Regions from separate parts of the Kitasatospora sp. NPDC028961 genome, predicted to be linked through region 3. Evidence: riboswitches for the same ligand, from Rfam matches in the RefSeq annotation. Region 3 holds a riboswitch; each other region holds the start of a gene.
The links. Region 3 has a riboswitch for cyclic di-AMP ahead of ACZ4UX_RS08440 (C40 family peptidase). Riboswitches for the same ligand answer to the same signal wherever they lie in the genome.
Positions count from the first base shown of each region.

Region 1: linked by a shared signal. The riboswitch ahead of ACZ4UX_RS28030 (M23 family metallopeptidase) and the one ahead of ACZ4UX_RS08440 (C40 family peptidase) in region 3 are both predicted to bind cyclic di-AMP.
Region 2: linked by a shared signal. The riboswitch ahead of ACZ4UX_RS24090 (transglycosylase family protein) and the one ahead of ACZ4UX_RS08440 (C40 family peptidase) in region 3 are both predicted to bind cyclic di-AMP.
Region 4: linked by a shared signal. The riboswitch ahead of ACZ4UX_RS27565 (glycoside hydrolase family 16 protein) and the one ahead of ACZ4UX_RS08440 (C40 family peptidase) in region 3 are both predicted to bind cyclic di-AMP.

Region 1 covers NZ_JBVHVO010000022.1:23,208-27,107, forward strand. The annotation lists gene ACZ4UX_RS28020 (GNAT family N-acetyltransferase) at 1-270, opposite strand, end outside; gene ACZ4UX_RS28025 (hypothetical protein) at 313-1,323, shown strand; gene ACZ4UX_RS28030 (M23 family metallopeptidase) at 1,395-2,255, opposite strand; cyclic di-AMP (ydaO/yuaA leader) riboswitch at 2,268-2,426, opposite strand; gene ACZ4UX_RS28035 (YiaA/YiaB family inner membrane protein) at 2,671-2,961, shown strand; gene ACZ4UX_RS28040 (alpha/beta fold hydrolase) at 3,088-3,900, shown strand, end outside.
Region 2 covers NZ_JBVHVO010000015.1:45,695-49,594, reverse strand. The annotation lists gene ACZ4UX_RS24095 (cytochrome P450 family protein) at 66-1,340, shown strand; cyclic di-AMP (ydaO/yuaA leader) riboswitch at 1,615-1,787, shown strand; gene ACZ4UX_RS24090 (transglycosylase family protein) at 1,793-2,719, shown strand; gene eno (phosphopyruvate hydratase) at 2,975-3,900, shown strand, end outside.
Region 3 covers NZ_JBVHVO010000003.1:216,669-220,568, forward strand. The annotation lists gene ACZ4UX_RS08435 (C40 family peptidase) at 1-545, opposite strand, end outside; gene ACZ4UX_RS08440 (C40 family peptidase) at 771-1,919, opposite strand; cyclic di-AMP (ydaO/yuaA leader) riboswitch at 1,930-2,083, opposite strand; gene ACZ4UX_RS08445 (C40 family peptidase) at 2,407-3,450, opposite strand; gene ACZ4UX_RS08450 (NYN domain-containing protein) at 3,663-3,900, opposite strand, start outside.
Region 4 covers NZ_JBVHVO010000021.1:30,284-34,183, reverse strand. The annotation lists gene ACZ4UX_RS27575 (IclR family transcriptional regulator) at 1-159, shown strand, start outside; gene ACZ4UX_RS27570 (hypothetical protein) at 339-908, shown strand; gene ACZ4UX_RS27565 (glycoside hydrolase family 16 protein) at 1,019-2,299, opposite strand; cyclic di-AMP (ydaO/yuaA leader) riboswitch at 2,304-2,468, opposite strand; gene ACZ4UX_RS27560 (MoaF-related domain-containing protein) at 2,873-3,202, shown strand; gene ACZ4UX_RS27555 (alpha/beta hydrolase) at 3,311-3,900, opposite strand, start outside.

The DNA.
Region 1 (3,900 bases), on a different contig from region 3:
GGCGTTGCCGATCGGGACGGCGCAGGACGGGGCGTCCGCGTCAGCGCGGCGGGTGACGGCCAGCCGGTAGACCGTCCGCTCGTCCTGCTGCGCCTCCTCCAGGTACTGCTCGATCTGGTCGGCGCAGTCCTCGCGGTCACGCGGCTCGAACGGGAGGTAGCGGGTGGCCTCCCGGTCGCCGAACACCGCGTACAGGGCGTCGACGTCGGCGGCGCTGTGGTGGAACTCGCGGATGGCCAGGCGGGGGCCGGTGAGTCGGACGGGGACCATGCCTGCCGACCCTACCCGGGCTTTCCGGTTACCTTACGTGACATGGAAGAAGAAGACCTGCGGCTCGCCCCGCGCACCAAAGCCGCCGAACTGCTCGCCTGGGCGCAGGCGCACGGCCACCCGCCGGTGGCCGAGGCGCCGGTGCGGGCGGTGCTGGCGCTGCTGGAGCTGGGTGAGGGCAGGATGCGTGACGGCTGGCCGGAGCTGACCTCGGACGCCGTGGAACAACTGCTGTACGAGCGGCTCTACCTGTACGTCCAGCCCGAGCCGGAGCAGGACCCGCTGGCGTACGGCGCCGCGGTGCGGCTGCTGATCGACCACCAGCGGGCGGCGAAGCGGCTGAACGCCAAGCGGCAGGAGCGGCTGCACGCAGAGGCCGAGTGGCAGGGCGAGGTGGCTGCCGGGCTGCTGCGCCGCGCCGACCTGGTGACCTGGCCCCGGCTGTACACGCTGCTGCTGCACGCGGACGGGGTGGACCCGGCCGACGGGGCGGCGGTCCGGGCCTGGCTGGAGGCGTTCCGGGAGCTGGCGCCGGAGGACCGGGCGGCCGCCTACGAGCGGCTGGAGGCGGCGGGCGCGCTGGACCCGGTGGACGACGGGGGCTGGGACGGCGCCCGGCCGCTCAGCGTCGGGATGGCCACCGACGGTGCCCGGCGGCTGCTGGAGCAGGGGCTGATGCGGCGCAGCTACCGCAACCTGGAGGAGCTCACCGCGCAGGGTCGGCCGATGCCCGACGAGCTGGCCGGGGACTTCGGGGCGTTCGAGGAGGCCGCCGTCGAGGCCGCGCTGGACCTCTTCGGCGAGTGGACGGTGCCGGGGCTGCCGCGGCTGCTGGTGGAGGAGTTCCCGGAGCTGGCCCCGGAGCCGGGCCAGGAGGAGATCGACGCGTACCTGGCGCAGCTGCCCGGGGCACCCGGCGAGGCGGAGGACGCCGGGGAGTACGGGGACGACGAGCCCGGGGACGACTACGGGGACGAGTACGGGGACGAGCCCGGGCACGGGCACGGGTCCGCCGACCGGCCGGACGGGGCCGGCGCGGCCGCCGGGGCCTGAGACGCGACGGTGCCCCGGCCGTCGTGACGACGACCGGGGCACCGCGGCGGGCTGTCAGAAGGTGACGCCGGTCAGGGCGTCACGCCGCGCTGCTCGAACCAGCTCTCCGGGTCGACCGGGGCACCGCCGCCGGGCCGGACCTCCAGGTGCAGGTGCGGGCCGGTGACGTTGCCGGTGGCCCCCACCTTGCCGAGCTGCTGGCCGGGGACGACCTTGCCGGAGCCCTTGATGATCGAGGAGAGGTGGCAGTACCAGATCTCGGTGCCGTCGGGCAGCGTCTCGACGATCCGGTAGCCGTACGACCCGGCCCAGCCGGCCGAGGTGATGGTGCCCTGGCCGACCGCGTAGACCGGGGTGCCGGTGTCGGCGGCGAAGTCCAGGCCGGTGTGCAGGTGGGCCCAGTAGGAGGCGCTCTGGCCGTAGTGGGCCGAGAGGTGGTAGTCGCGCACCGGCAGCTCGATGGCGGCGAGCTTGGCCTTCTCGGCCTCCTCGGCGGCCCGCTTGGCCTCCTGCTGCTGGGCCGCGCGCTTGACCTCGGCCTCCTTGGCGGCCTGCAGGCGGGCGCCCTCCTCGGCGGCGGTGCGCTGGCTGTCGGCCTGCTGCTGGATCCGGGCGGCGAGCGCGAGGCCCGGGTCCGCGGCGAGCGCGACCGGGGTCTCGTCGGGGACCTCGACGGCGGGGGCGGCGGCCGGGGTGGCGGAGGCGAAGCCGGTCGCACCGAGGGTGGCGGCCACGGCGGTGACGCCGAGCAGCGGGGCGGTGCCGCGGGTCTGACGGGGCATCCGGTGCCGGTTGCTGTCGGGGGCCTGCGGCCCGGTCTCGGCGCCGGACCCGCCGAACTCGCCCGGGTGGGCGGGCGGCCAGGGGTGGTCGAGCAGCTGGGTGCCGGCGGGGGAGCCGGGCAGGTGTGCCGGAGAGTGCGACGACGCCACGGAGGCGCGCTCCTTTCCTTCCTTCGCGCCTACCGGGTTAGCTGACGGGTTCGGAGCAGGAAGGTCTCCTACGGCTGGGCCTGGGCCCGGCCGATTCACCCCAAGGAACATGGTTCCCCGGCTCCCTGGCCTGCCCGGAGGCCGGCCGGCGGGATTAGGCGACGGCGCACGGTGCCGTCTGGGTACGGCGTTACGAACCGCGCTGCGTTATCAAACGTTAATCCTAGGAGCCTCTGATTCCAAGCCGTCCGTTCGGGACAGCCGGATACTACCCGGACGGTACGTGACCTGATGGGCGATTTGGGCGGATCGACGGCACCTGACACTACCGAACGTGAGGGGACGTCAACGAACGGTCCCCCACTTGAGTACTCCTACTCATGTGCGGCGCTCCCGGCGCGGCCATCCTGGCGCCATGAACGCACCGATGCAGTCACGCACCACGGCCGCGTATCACCTCCAGGCCGTCCTCTCCTTCGCCCTCTCCGGCGGCGCCCTCGCCGTCGGCATCGCCTATCTGCCGGTCGGCGGCTGGACCCGCGCCTTCCTCGCGGTCGGCCTGCTCTACACCGTCACCTCCGCCTTCACCCTGGCCAAGGTGATCCGGGACCGGCAGGAGACCAACGAGATCGTCACCCGGGTGGACCAGGCGCGGCTGGAGAAGCTGCTCGCCGAGCACGACCCGTTCAAGGTGGAGGGGGTCTGAGCCGCGGCACCGGGGCCACCCCGGGGTCCGGCCGGTCGAGGGCTTGACGGCTAAGGCTATTAGCCTTAGCTTTATGGCTATCAGCGCAACGCCGACAGCCCGTCCCCGCAGACCGAGGAGGCCCCCATGCCCGGCACCTTCACCCCCAGCACCCAGTACCTCGACCTCCCCGGCGGCCGGCTGGCCTTCGACGACACCGAGCAGGGCGACGGCGCCCCCCTCGTCCTGCTCCCCGGGATGCTCGACAGCCGCGCCGCGTACCGGCACCTGCGCCCGCTGCTGGTGGCCGCGGGCCACCGGGTGATCACCCTGGACCTGCGCGGCTTCGGCGAGTCCTCGATCGCCTGGGACGACTACACGCCGGCCGCGATCGCCACCGACGTCCTCGCCCTGCTGGACCACCTCGGCATCGACCGCGCCACGCTGGTCGGCAACTCCTACGCCGGTGCGACGGTGGTCAAGGTGGCCGGGGACGCGCCGGAGCGGGTCGCCGGGATCGTCCTGGTGGACGCCTTCGTCGAGAACCCGCCGCCGAACGCGCTGCAGCGCGTGATGTTCGGCGTGATGGGCGTCCTGCTGGTGCACTCGCCCGCGTTCTGGGGCCTCTACCACCGCAAGATGGCGTACCCCGGTCCCAAGCCGGCCGACTTCGACGCCTACGTGGACGGACTGGTCGCCGCGATGCGCACGCCGGGCCGCAAGCAGGCCACCCGGGGCTACGTGCGCGGGGACTCCGCGCCGAACGGCTGGACCGCCGCCGTGAGCTGCCCGGCGCTGGTCCTGATGGGCACCAAGGACCCCGACTTCCCGAACCCCGAGCTGGTCGCCGACCGGCAGGCCGCCGCGCTGAACGGCCGCAGGGTGATGATCGAGGGCTCCGGGCACTACCCGATGACCGACCGGCCGCAGGCCACCGCCGACGCCCTGCTGCCCTTCCTC
Region 2 (3,900 bases), on a different contig from region 3:
TTACCCCTCAGGTGACCAGGCTCACGCCTGCCGCGCCGGGGTTCCCCACCGGATACGGTCGACACATGCCAGTTCAGCCCGATTCAGCCCGCCCGCCGCTCTTCACCTGGGAGTTCGCCGCCGACCCGTACCCGGCGTACGCGTGGCTGCGGGAGCACGAACCGGTGCATCGCACCACCCTGCCGAGCGGGGTCGAGGCCTGGCTGGTGACCAGGTACGCGGACGCCCGGCAGGCGCTCGCCGACAGCCGGCTCTCGAAGAACCCGGCCCATCACAGCGGGCACGCCCACCGCAGCGGCCGGGTCGGCATCCCCGGCGAGCGCCAGGCCAATCTGATGACCCACCTGCTGAACATCGACCCGCCGGACCACACCCGGCTGCGCCGGCTGGTCTCGAAGGCGTTCACACCGCGCCGGGTGGCGGAGTTCGAGCCCCGGGTGCAGCAGCTCACCGACCGGCTGATCGACGGCTTCGCGGAGCGCGGCTCCGCGGACCTGATCCACGAGTTCGCCTTCCCGCTGCCGATCTACGCGATCTGCGACCTGCTCGGCGTGCCGGCCGAGGACCAGGACGACTTCCGGGACTGGGCGGGCATGATGATCCGCCACGGCAGCGGGCAGCGCGGCGGGGTGGGACGCGCCGTCAAGCGGATGCGCGCCTACCTGGCGGAGCTGATCCACCGCAAGCGGGCCGATCCCGGCGACGACCTCATCTCGGGGCTGATCCGGGCCAGCGACCACGGTGAGCACCTGACCGAGAACGAGGCCGCGGCGATGGCCTTCATCCTCCTTTTCGCCGGGTTCGAGACGACCGTGAACCTGATCGGCAACGGCACCTACGCCCTGCTGCGCAACCCCGGGCAGCGGGCGCTGCTCCAGGACTCGATCGCCCGCGGCGAGACCGCGCTGCTGGAGACCGGTATCGAGGAACTCCTGCGCTACGACGGTCCGGTGGAGCTCGCCACCTGGCGGTTCGCGACCAGCCCGCTGACCATCGGCGGCGTGGACATCCCGGTCGGCGATCCGGTGCTGGTGGTGCTCGCGGCGGCGGACCGGGACCCGGCGCGGTTCGCCGACGAGAACACCCTCGACCTGGCCCGGACGGACAACCCGCACCTCGGCTTCGGGCACGGCATCCACTACTGCATCGGTGCTCCGCTGGCCCGGTTGGAGGGGCGCGCGGCGCTCACCACCCTGCTCACCCGGTTGCCCGATCTGCGACTCGCCGCCAACCCGGAGGAGCTCCGCTGGCGCGGTGGCCTGATCATGCGTGGACTGCGCGATCTCCCGGTGGAATTCACCCCCGAGAAGCCCTCCGCGGTACCGGTGGACGGGCTCTGAGCAAATCCGTCCGGCGACCCCCGGCGGTGTCTCGATCTCGTCGCGCCGAGACCTCGACACGCTGACGGGGTGTCGCCGACACGCCTTCGCAGCGGGTATGAATCAGCATCAAACCGGACATAGCCCTGTCGTTGGTAGGCGATCGGCCACGCGCCGTAATTTATGTGTGATACCTGCGATATGAGCTTGTTATTGATGTGAGGATCTGTCTACCCTCCCTGGAGTTCGCAGCTGCGGACCTCGTGCGCGGAACGCCGAATCCTGCCCGCCGCGTTACGGGAAACCGACCAGAACCCTTGGGCAGGGGCGGGGGAACCAGGTTTGTTGCCGTCCCCCACGGCTTGGGGTGAAGCCGCCCGCGCGGGCAGAAGGCGTCCGCGTCGTGCGGCCGGGCCACCTCCCGGTCCGAACCCGACAGCTCACCTCGCAGGCGTGCGGAGAGGGACTTCCCCATGCTCTTCGTCGGAACCGGCCGTCACCGTCGTCGCACCCAGACCGAGAAGGCCATCGCCGTTGCCGGCGTGGCCGGCGTCGGACTCGCCCTGCCGCTCCTCACCGCCACCGGCGCCTCGGCCGCCCCGGCCTCGACCTGGGACGCGGTCGCCCAGTGCGAGAGCGGCGGCAACTGGGGCATCAACACCGGCAACGGCTTCTACGGCGGCCTCCAGTTCACCTCCAGCACCTGGAAGGCGTTCGGCGGCACCTCGTACGCGCCGCAGGCCCACCAGGCCAGCCGGGCGCAGCAGATCTCGGTCGCCGAGAAGGTCCTCGCCTCGCAGGGGCCGGGCGCCTGGCCGGTCTGCTCCCAGAAGGCGGGCCTGGCCAAGGGCGGGGCCGCGGCCTCGGTCGACACCTCCTCGGACGCCGAGCCGACGGCCGCCGCCAAGCCGGCCCAGTCGAAGCCCGCGCCGAAGCCGGCGCAGAAGCCCGCCCAGAAGCCGGCCCAGCAGCAGGCCCCGAAGCCCGCCGCCCAGCAGCCCGCCCAGCAGGACGACCGGGCTCCGGGCTTCGCCGGCCAGCCCGGCTGGGACGCCGACGCGAAGGTCTTCTGGTACCAGAGCGACGGCGCCTGGTACTGGACCAGCCACCAGAGCGTCTACCAGCAGTACGCCGGTCAGCAGGCCGCCCAGCAGACGAGCGGGTACGCGGGCCAGGACAGCCGCCCCGCCGCCGCCCACGGCGCCCCGGCCGCGGCCGCTCCCGCCGCCCAGCAGCGCACCGGGCACGGCTACACCGTCCAGTCCGGTGACACCCTGTCGACGATCGCCGCCGCCCAGGGCGTCGAGGGCGGCTGGCAGACGCTGTACGACGGCAACCGCGGCACCGTCGGCACCGACCCCAACCTGATCCTCCCGGGCCAGCAGCTCGACCTCGGCTGACCGCCCGTGTGGTGACTCCCCGTGCGGTGACGCCACGAAGGGGGCCGGTTCGGCCCCCTTCGTCCGCATCCGGCCGCATTTCGTGGGACAACCAGGTGAACTACCGGTGGGTAGCCCGGCCACACGCTGAGACGGGACCGAGGTCGACGTGGTCCCGGGAGCCCGTGCGGTTAGGCTCTGGTCGTAACGACTCCGCAACCATCCGGCCGACAGCACCCATCGTCAGCCGAACCTGCTTCCGCTAGGAGATGCCTCGTGCCGTCCATCGATGTCGTCGTAGCCCGTGAGATTCTCGACTCGCGTGGCAACCCCACGGTCGAGGTCGAGGTCGGCCTCGACGACGGCAGCACCGGCCGTGCCGCTGTCCCGTCGGGTGCCTCCACCGGTGCCTTCGAGGCGCTGGAGCTTCGCGACGGTGACAAGAACCGCTACTTCGGCAAGGGCGTGGAGAAGGCCGTCCTGGCCGTCATCGAGCAGATCGGCCCCGAGCTGGTCGGCTACGACGCCACCGAGCAGCGCCTGATCGACCAGGCCATGCTCGACCTGGACGCCACGCCGGACAAGTCCTCGCTCGGCGCCAACGCGATCCTGGGCGTCTCCCTCGCCGTGGCGCACGCCGCCTCCGAGGCCAGCGACCTGCCGCTGTTCCGCTACCTGGGCGGCCCGAACGCCCACGTCCTGCCCGTCCCGATGATGAACATCCTCAACGGTGGCTCGCACGCGGACTCCAACGTCGACATCCAGGAGTTCATGATCGCTCCGATCGGCGCGGAGTCCTTCTCCGAGGCCGTCCGCTGGGGCGTCGAGGTCTACCACACCCTCAAGGGCGTGCTGAAGGAGCGCGGCCTGTCCACCGGCCTCGGCGACGAGGGCGGCTTCGCGCCGAACCTGGACAGCAACCGCGAGGCCCTGGACCTCATCACCGAGGCCATCCAGAAGGCCGGTTACGTGCCCGGCCGGGACATCGCGCTCGCCCTGGACGTCGCCGCCTCCGAGTTCTACCAGGACGGTGCCTACCAGTTCGAGGGCAAGGCGCTCTCCGCTGCCGAGCTCATCGAGTACTACGCCGAGCTCGTCGCCGCGTACCCGCTGGTCTCCATCGAGGACCCGCTGGACGAGTCGGACTGGGACGGCTGGAAGGCCATGACCGTCAAGCTGGGCGACAAGGTCCAGCTGGTCGG
Region 3 (3,900 bases):
GCCAGGGCCCGGCGGGTCTCCTCCAGCTCGGAGAGCTTCATCGAGGCCTCCGTCCGGCGCTGGTCGAGCCGGCGCTGACGGGCCACCACCTCGTGCAGCGTCTCGTTCTGCCGCTCGGCGGCCTGGTCCAGGCTGCGGGCCTTGGAGAGGTAGCCCTCCGGGTCGGTGGAGAGCATCAGCTGGACGGTCTGCGCCATCCCGCCGCCCCGGTACTCGGCGCCGGCCACGGTGGCGAGGTCGCCGCGGAGCTCGTTGAGCTCGCCCTGGGCGACGGCGACCTGCTGCTGGAGCGTGCCGGTCTCGTGCTGGAGGCGCTGCTGGACGTCCAGGGCGGCGTTGTACTTCTCCGAGGCCTGCTCGGCCTCGTCGTACAGCTGTTCCACCTGCGCCTTGACGTCCTTGCGGTTCGACGGCCCGTCCGGCGTGCCCGGGGCGGCCTGGGCGGCACCCCCCGTGGCCACCCCCAGCGCGGTGGTGGCCGCGGCGGTCAGCACCAGCGCACGGGCGAACGCGCCCGGCAGGGGGGAACGGCGGTGCACGGCCATACGACGGTAACTCCGATCCTGCGACCCGGCCCCGCCGCCGCACCGGTGCGGGCGGCTGTCGAGCGGGAGTCCGGTGGCAGACGTTAGCGAGTCCGGGCGAGCGAGTCCAAACCCCTCCCAACCCGAATATTTGACCCGCAATCGGACATCAGCACGGTCCGGCATGAAAGCCGCAGGCCCGGCCTCCCGCGAGGGGAGACCGGGCCTGCGGGAGCAGACGTCGGATCAGACGCGCACGATGGCCGAGATCGGCAGCATGCTGGCGGTCTCGTACCGGACGTTCGCGCCGGGCTTCGGCGCGTGGATGACCTGGCCGCCGCCCACGTAGAGCGCGACGTGGCTGCGGTCCGCACGGTAGATGATCAGGTCGCCGGGCTGGGCGTTGGCGATGTTGGTGCCCACGTTGGTACCGGCGGTGGCCTGGGACTGCGAGGTGCGCGGCAGCGACACGTCCGCCTGGGCGTAGGCCCAGCTGGTCAGGCCGGAGCAGTCGAAGGAGCTCGGACCGGCCGCGCCGTAGACGTACGGGGCGCCCAGCTTGCTCTCCGCGGCGGCGATCGCGGCGGCGGCGCGCGAGCCGTTGGCGGCGGGCGCGGACGGCGCGGCGGCCGCGGGCTTGGCGGCCGGCGAGGACGGGGCGGGCAGCTGGTCGCGGGTGTTGTCGCGGGAGGCGCGGTCGGCATCCGCCTTGGACTTGGCCTCGGCCTTGGCGGCGTCCGCCTTGGCCTTTGCCTCGGCGGCGGCCTTCTCCTCGGCCGCGCGCATCGCCTGGCGCTCCTGCTCGGACAGCGAGTTGTACAGGTCCTGGGCCTTGGCCAGCTTGCCCTGGACCTCCTCCTTGGAGGCCTTCAGCTGCTGGGTGGTGGCTTCGAGCTCGCCGAGCTTGCCCTGGGCCTCGTTGCGGTCCTGGTCGAGCCTGCGCTGCTGCTCCTGGAGGTCCTTCAGCGCGCCGGACTGCGTGCTGCCGGCCTGGTTGATGGCACCGGCCTGGCTGAGGAAGCTGTCCGGGCTGGACGAGAGCATCAGCTGCACGGTCGGCGATATGCCGCCGTTGCGGTACTGCTCGCCGGCGATCTCGGCGAGACCGCCCTGGGCCTCGGTCACCGCGGCCTGCTGACGGGCCACCTTGTCCTGCAGCTCACCGACCTGCTTCTGCAGCTCCTGCTGCTTGGCCTGGGCGCCGTTGAGCTTCTCGGTGGCCTGCTCGGCCTGCTCGTTGAGCTGGTCGATCTGCTCCTTGACCTGATCCTTGGTCGGCGTCGGGTCGGCGTGGGCGCCGGACTGCGCGGAGAGCGCGACCGCCGCAGCAGCGACACCGGTCAGAATCGAGACCCGGGCGCGGCCGGCGGGCTTGGGACGACGATGGGACGCCACGAAGGCGGACTCCTTCTTCCTACGTCCGCCTACCGGGTGAGCTGACGGGTTCGGGCCGGAAGCGTGCCCTACGACGCCTCACCGACCGCACGACGGTCGACCTGGCGCCGATTCACCCCGGAGGAACATGGTTCCCCGGCTCCGTTCCACAGCGCCCCCGACTACTGGACTCCCCGACGGGCAGATGCTCTGCCCCGCTGCTTCACGAACTCGGCGGTAAACCTCCGCCGCCACCCCTGCTGGGTGATCGACTGTGCGGTGGTTCGAGGCATGACCCTAGTAACAGAACCGTGATCCGTTCAAATCCTTGTCAGAAAAATGCCGGAAGAATATCCAAGTTCATTTGTGAATATGACCGGGTGTGATCACGCGCCCACATGGAGCTGATCGTTTGTCATGATGCGGCCGCAGACACCGACGCCACCCCCGGTTCCGGGGGTGGCGCGGATCACAGGGCCGGATCCCGGCCCGTGGGCATGTCGGTCCGTCAGACCCGGCGGATCGCGTTGATCGGCATCGCGTCGGCCTTCATCACCTTCACCACGTCACCGGTGTGCGGCGCGTGGACCACCATCCCGTTGCCGATGTACATCCCGACGTGGCTGCGGTCCGGGCGGTAGATGATGAGGTCGCCCGGCTGGGCGTCGGCCAGCGAGGCCACCTTCGAGCCGTAGTTGGCCTGCGCCTGCGAGGTGCGCGGCAGCGAGACGCCGGCCTTCGCGTACGACCAGACCATCAGACCGGAGCAGTCGAAGGAGTTCGGGCCGACCGCGCTCCAGACGTACGGCGAACCCTGCTTGCTCATCGCGTTGGCGACGGCCTGCCCGGCGAAGCCGCTGCCCTGCGGCAGGCTGCTCAGGTCGGTGCGCTCGCTGCCGCGCGAGGCCCGGTCGGCCTGCTGCTGGGCGGCCTTCAGCGCGGCCCGGTCGGCGGCGCTGAGCGAGTTCAGCAGATCCTGGGCTTCCTTGAGCTTCTTGTTGACCTCGGCCTTGGACTGGTTCAGGTCCTTGGTCGTGCTGTCCAGCGAGGCGAGGACGGCGGCCGCCTCGGCCTTCTGCTGGTCCAGCCGGCGCTGCTGGTCCTGCAGGCCCTTGAGCGCCTCGGTCTGGCTGGAGCTGGCCTGCTGGACGCTGGCGGCCTTGTCCAGGTAGCCGGACGGGTCGGAGGCGAGCATCAGCTGGACGGACGGGTCGATGCCGCCGGTCCGGTACTGCTCGGCCGCCACCTCGGCCAGCCCGCCCTGAAGCTGGGTCATCTGGTCCTGGCCGCGAGCCACCTGGTCCTGGAGCTGGTCCGCCTGCTTGCGCAGCTGGTCCGCCCGCTCCTTGGCACCGTTGAACTTCTCGGTGGCCTGCTCGGCCTCCTCCTGCAGCTGGTCGACCTGCGCCTTCACGTCCTCCTTCTTGGGGGACGGGCTGGGCGCGGCGTGAGCGCTGACCTGGGCCGAGAGGGCGACCGCGGTCGCAGCGGCAGCGGTCAGCACGGTGACCCGTGCACGGCTCGACTGCTTGGGACGGCGGTGGGTGGCCAAGTGACCGGCTCCTTCTTCCAACGGACTCACCCGAACGAGTGAGAATCCGGAAAATAGGTTTGACGCCAGACCCTAGTGAAGATCCACGCTTTGCGCCACTCCCCCGATGGCGTGAACTCCCGCTCCCCGCCATGACTTCACGGGATCCACACATCCCCGCAAACCGGGCGCTGACCAGGCGTCATCTCCTGCCGGCCGGCCCCCGGCCGAGGTCAGGGCCGGGCCAGTCGGTTCAGCAGCAGCACCGAGGCTACAGGGCGCGCGCCCGCCTTCCGCACGCCCTCCGCGACCTCCCGGTCGGTGGAGACCACCACCACCGGCCGGCCCTGCGGCTCGGCCCGCACCAGGCGGCGGATCAGTTCGTCGGCGGTCTCCCCGGTCCGGCTGAACCGCACCCGGACCCCGCGCGGCGGCGCCAGGATCACCGGCACGTCGAGGTCCTGGCCGTCG
Region 4 (3,900 bases), on a different contig from region 3:
ATCGCGCTCGCGGTACCCGGCGCGCCGACGCCGACGGCGCTCTCCGTCTCCGGCCCGGAGGCCCGGATCCGGGCACTGGAGGAGCAGGCCGGCGCGGCCTCGCTCGTCCCCGTGATGCACCAGATCGCGGCCCGGCTGGGGCAGGTCCTCGCCCCCTGACGGGCACTCACCGCTCCTGCCGCGCGGGGAAGGACGGGCGGCCTCCGGCGCGCCGTTCCGCCGTTCGGACGGCCCGAGGGCGGGGTGCGACGAGGACGGCGAGCCGGTCGGTCACGCTGGTGCCGACGCGGCCCGCAACGGTGCGGGCCGCCGGAACGCAGAGGGCAGGGTGAGCGACGATGTCGCGCAGAAGGTCCGTACGGAGTCTCCTCGGCAGGACACTGACGGTGGCGTGCGCGGTGACCGCGCTGGCCGCCGGATCCGCGGGGGCCGCCTGCCCGGGCGCCGATCCCGCGGTCGGGGACGCCCCGGCGGCGGAGGTCGCGCCGCTCGCGGTGCCGGCCCCGTCGAACTCCGACCTGGAGGTGGTCCGGCTCGACCCGGACCCCGTCGTGCCGGAGGGCATGGTCACGTTGCACGCCTTCATCGGCAACCGCGGCCCGGACAAGACGGCCTCGCCGTTCACCGTGGTGGTCACCCTGCCGGAGGGCGTCACGCCGAAGGAGCCGTTCTACCCGGAGAACTGCACCGTGTTCCAGAACGGCCACCGGGTGCGCTGCCACTTCCCCGCCGGCCTGCCGAACCTCGACAGCGCCACGGCACTGATCCCGCTGAAGGTCGGCGCCAACGTCCCCTACGGCGAGCTGAACGGCGGCTACGTCGCCGTCAGCAGTGCGGACGACCGGAACCCGGACAACAACAAGCTGCCGTTCACGATGCGCATCATCGAGCCCCCCGACGACCTCTGACCGGGCCGGACCGGCCGTACCGCGCTGGGCCTCGACGGCTCAGCGCGGTACGGCTGTCCTGATCCGGACCGGGCCGGGTGCGTTCCGGTCCGGACCGGGCGCCGATCGGCCTAGCGGTAGACCCGGACGTAGTCCGCGGCGAAGGTGATCGGGGCCGTGCCCTGCGGCGCGGCGTGGTACTGCCCGGCGCTCAGGGACAGGTTGAGGATCAGGTACGCGGACCAGTTGGCGCCGACGCCCTTGCCGTCCGAGAAGACCTTCGTGCCGTTGACGTACCAGTCGACCGAGGTGGCGCCGTAGTGGGTGCCGATGGTGACCCAGCCGTCCTTCGCGATCGCCTTGGCGTCGGTGTAGTACAGGTGGCCCGGGTTGACGTGGTTGGTCAGCTCCAGCAGGTTCGGGTTGTCGGGGTGGTACTCGAAGGAGTCGATCTCCCCGTTGCCGTTCTTCCAGGTCCACAGGGCCGGCCAGGCGCCCGTACCGGCCGGGAGCTTGACCCGGGTCTCGGCGTAGTCGCCGGTCTTCACCTGGAAGCCCTCGCTGGAGTACTCGGTGGTGAGCAGCCCGGTGTCCCAGGACTTCTTGCCGTTCTCCAGCGTGTTGGCGCCCGGCTTGGCGGTGAACGTGGCGACGCCGCCGGCCACCGAGACGTTGTTCTTGTTCAGCCAGTCGAGCTTGTTGTCGTCCGGGTTGTGGTTGCCGTAGTGGTAGGCGCTGCTCTTGTCACCCGTCCAGCGCGAGCCGTAGGCGATCGGGCCGTTGAACTCGTCCGACCAGGTCAGCGACTTCCCGGCGACCGGGGCGCCGGTCGCGGGCGTCGTGGGGGCCGGGGCGGTGGGCGACGGCGTCGCGGTCGCGGTGGGCGACGGCGTCGGGGTGGGGTTGGGGGTGGGGGTGGCGGTCGGGCTCGGGGCGGGGGCGACGGTCGGGTCGGAGACCGCGAGCTGGCGCGAGGGCAGGTTGTGCCAGGTACCGCCGAGGTCCTGCCAGAAGCCGAACTGGGTGTACGTCCCGGCGGGCAGGGTGCGGGCACCGGTGGTGATCGACAGGCCGCTGGGGCAGATCTGCGCGTTGGAGACGTTGCCGGGGAAGTCGAGGTTGCGCCCGGCCGCGTCGCGGACGCCGACGCCGACGGTCCTGGCCGTGAAGCAGGACGAGGAGTGGACGGTCAGCGCGGCCGTGGTGGCCTTGCCCGCGACCATGGTGGCCGGGGCGAGCCTGTCCTGGGTGACGGTCGGCGCGGTGGCCGCCTGGGCGCCGCTGAGCGCCGGGACGCCGAGCAGGCCGGCGCCGCTGATGGCGAGCGCTCCGGTGGCGGCGAAGGCGGCCTTGCGGCCTCGGTGGGCGGGGCGGGCGTGGCGCGGGGTCGCGCGCCGGGCAGGCTTCTGCATGGCGGTGTCCTCTGTAGACGCCTGCGAGGTGAGCTGTCGGGTTCGGGCTGAGGTTGCCCGGCCGCCTGTGGGAGCGGCTTCACCCCTAGCCTCGGTCCGCACGCGCGAGCGCGTGGGCCGGGCACTGACCTGGGTCCCCCGCTCCCGTCCGCTGCGGTGCTCGAATGCCGACCGGCGGGTGGACAGGACTCGGCGTCCCGACGGCGGGGTCCGCGAAGACGGACTCGTGCAGGCTAGGCAGGCCGCTCGAATGTCGACAAGCCGACGGGGGGCGTTGTCGCGCAGCTCACAGTGGGAGCCGTCCGGAGTGGATCAAGTCACCGGGGAAGTTGATCAGTTGGAGGCGGGGCGGGGCGTGGGGCGCGGCCGGGGCGGCCGACGGGGTCGGCGGCGGGCCGGCGAGCGGGTGGCGGAGGTCCGGCCGGGGTGGGCGCGGCGCCGGGGCGGGCGCGGCGCCGGCCCGGTGTCCGCTCCGTGGCCGGGTGCCCGCATGTCCGCCGCGAAGGTCGGCCGGTCGGATAGGTTGGGAGTCCAGCCGTACCGCACAGACGAGAGACGAGGACCCGCTCCGCCATGACCGCGCCCCTGCCCGCCTTCGCCGGCCGTACCTACCTCTTCCAGGTCGACAACGGCGCGGCCTTCCGCAACGCCTACTCGCCCGACGGCAAGCGGCTGCGCTGGGAGGGCCTCGGCGAGTCGGCGGGCCAGTGGGAGGACGTCGCGCTGCACATCGCCGAGATCGGGCCGGAGCTGTACTTCGTCAGCTGGACCGAGCAGAGCGGCATCACCGTCAGCCACGTGATGGACCTCGGCAGGCTGACGGTGCGCGCGTTCTGGACGTACGAGGGCGAGGGCGGCCGGGTCGGCGAGCTGCACACCGGGACGCTGGAGCCGGTGGCCTGAGGCCGGTCCGGGGCCGCCGGTGACCGGGCGTCCTGGTGACCTGGCGTCCTGGTGACCTGGCGCGCTGGTATCCGGGCGTTCTGGCCGGGCGGGCGGGCCCGGCGGCGGTCAGACCGTGTGGCTCGGCACCTTGAGGTGCTGGGAGAGCCACTCCAGCGAGGACGGCAGCAGCCTGCTCCAGGTCTCGAAGTTGTGGCCGCCGGTCTTCATCATGCTGTAGGAGACCTTCATGGGCGCGTGCGCGGCGGCCACGAAGGCCTCGGTGTCCCGGCGGTAGTCGCCGTCGCCCTCCCTGGTCCCGGCCAGCAGGACGGACACCTCGGGCTGCGGCAGGTTCTTCAGCCGCCACATCAGGTCCGCCTCGTTGCGACGCTGCTGGCTGCCCCGGAAGAGGTCGCCGGTGGTCGGGTCGTCGGCGGCCTGGTAGTAGCCGGAGAGCGAGACGGCGGTCGGGAAGACCTCCGGATGCCGCATGGCGAGCTTGAGGGCGCAGTAGCCGCCGGTCGAGTTGCCCATGAAGCCCCAGGCCTGCGGGTCCGAGGAGACCCGGTAAGTCGCCTGGATCGCGGCCGGGACGTCCTTGGTGAAGTACGTCTCCGACTGCGCGCCGCCCGGGATGTCCTCGCACTCGGTGTCCTGCGGGAGTGCGGGCGAGGGGCGCATCAGCACCATCACGGTCGGCTGCATCCGACCCTCCT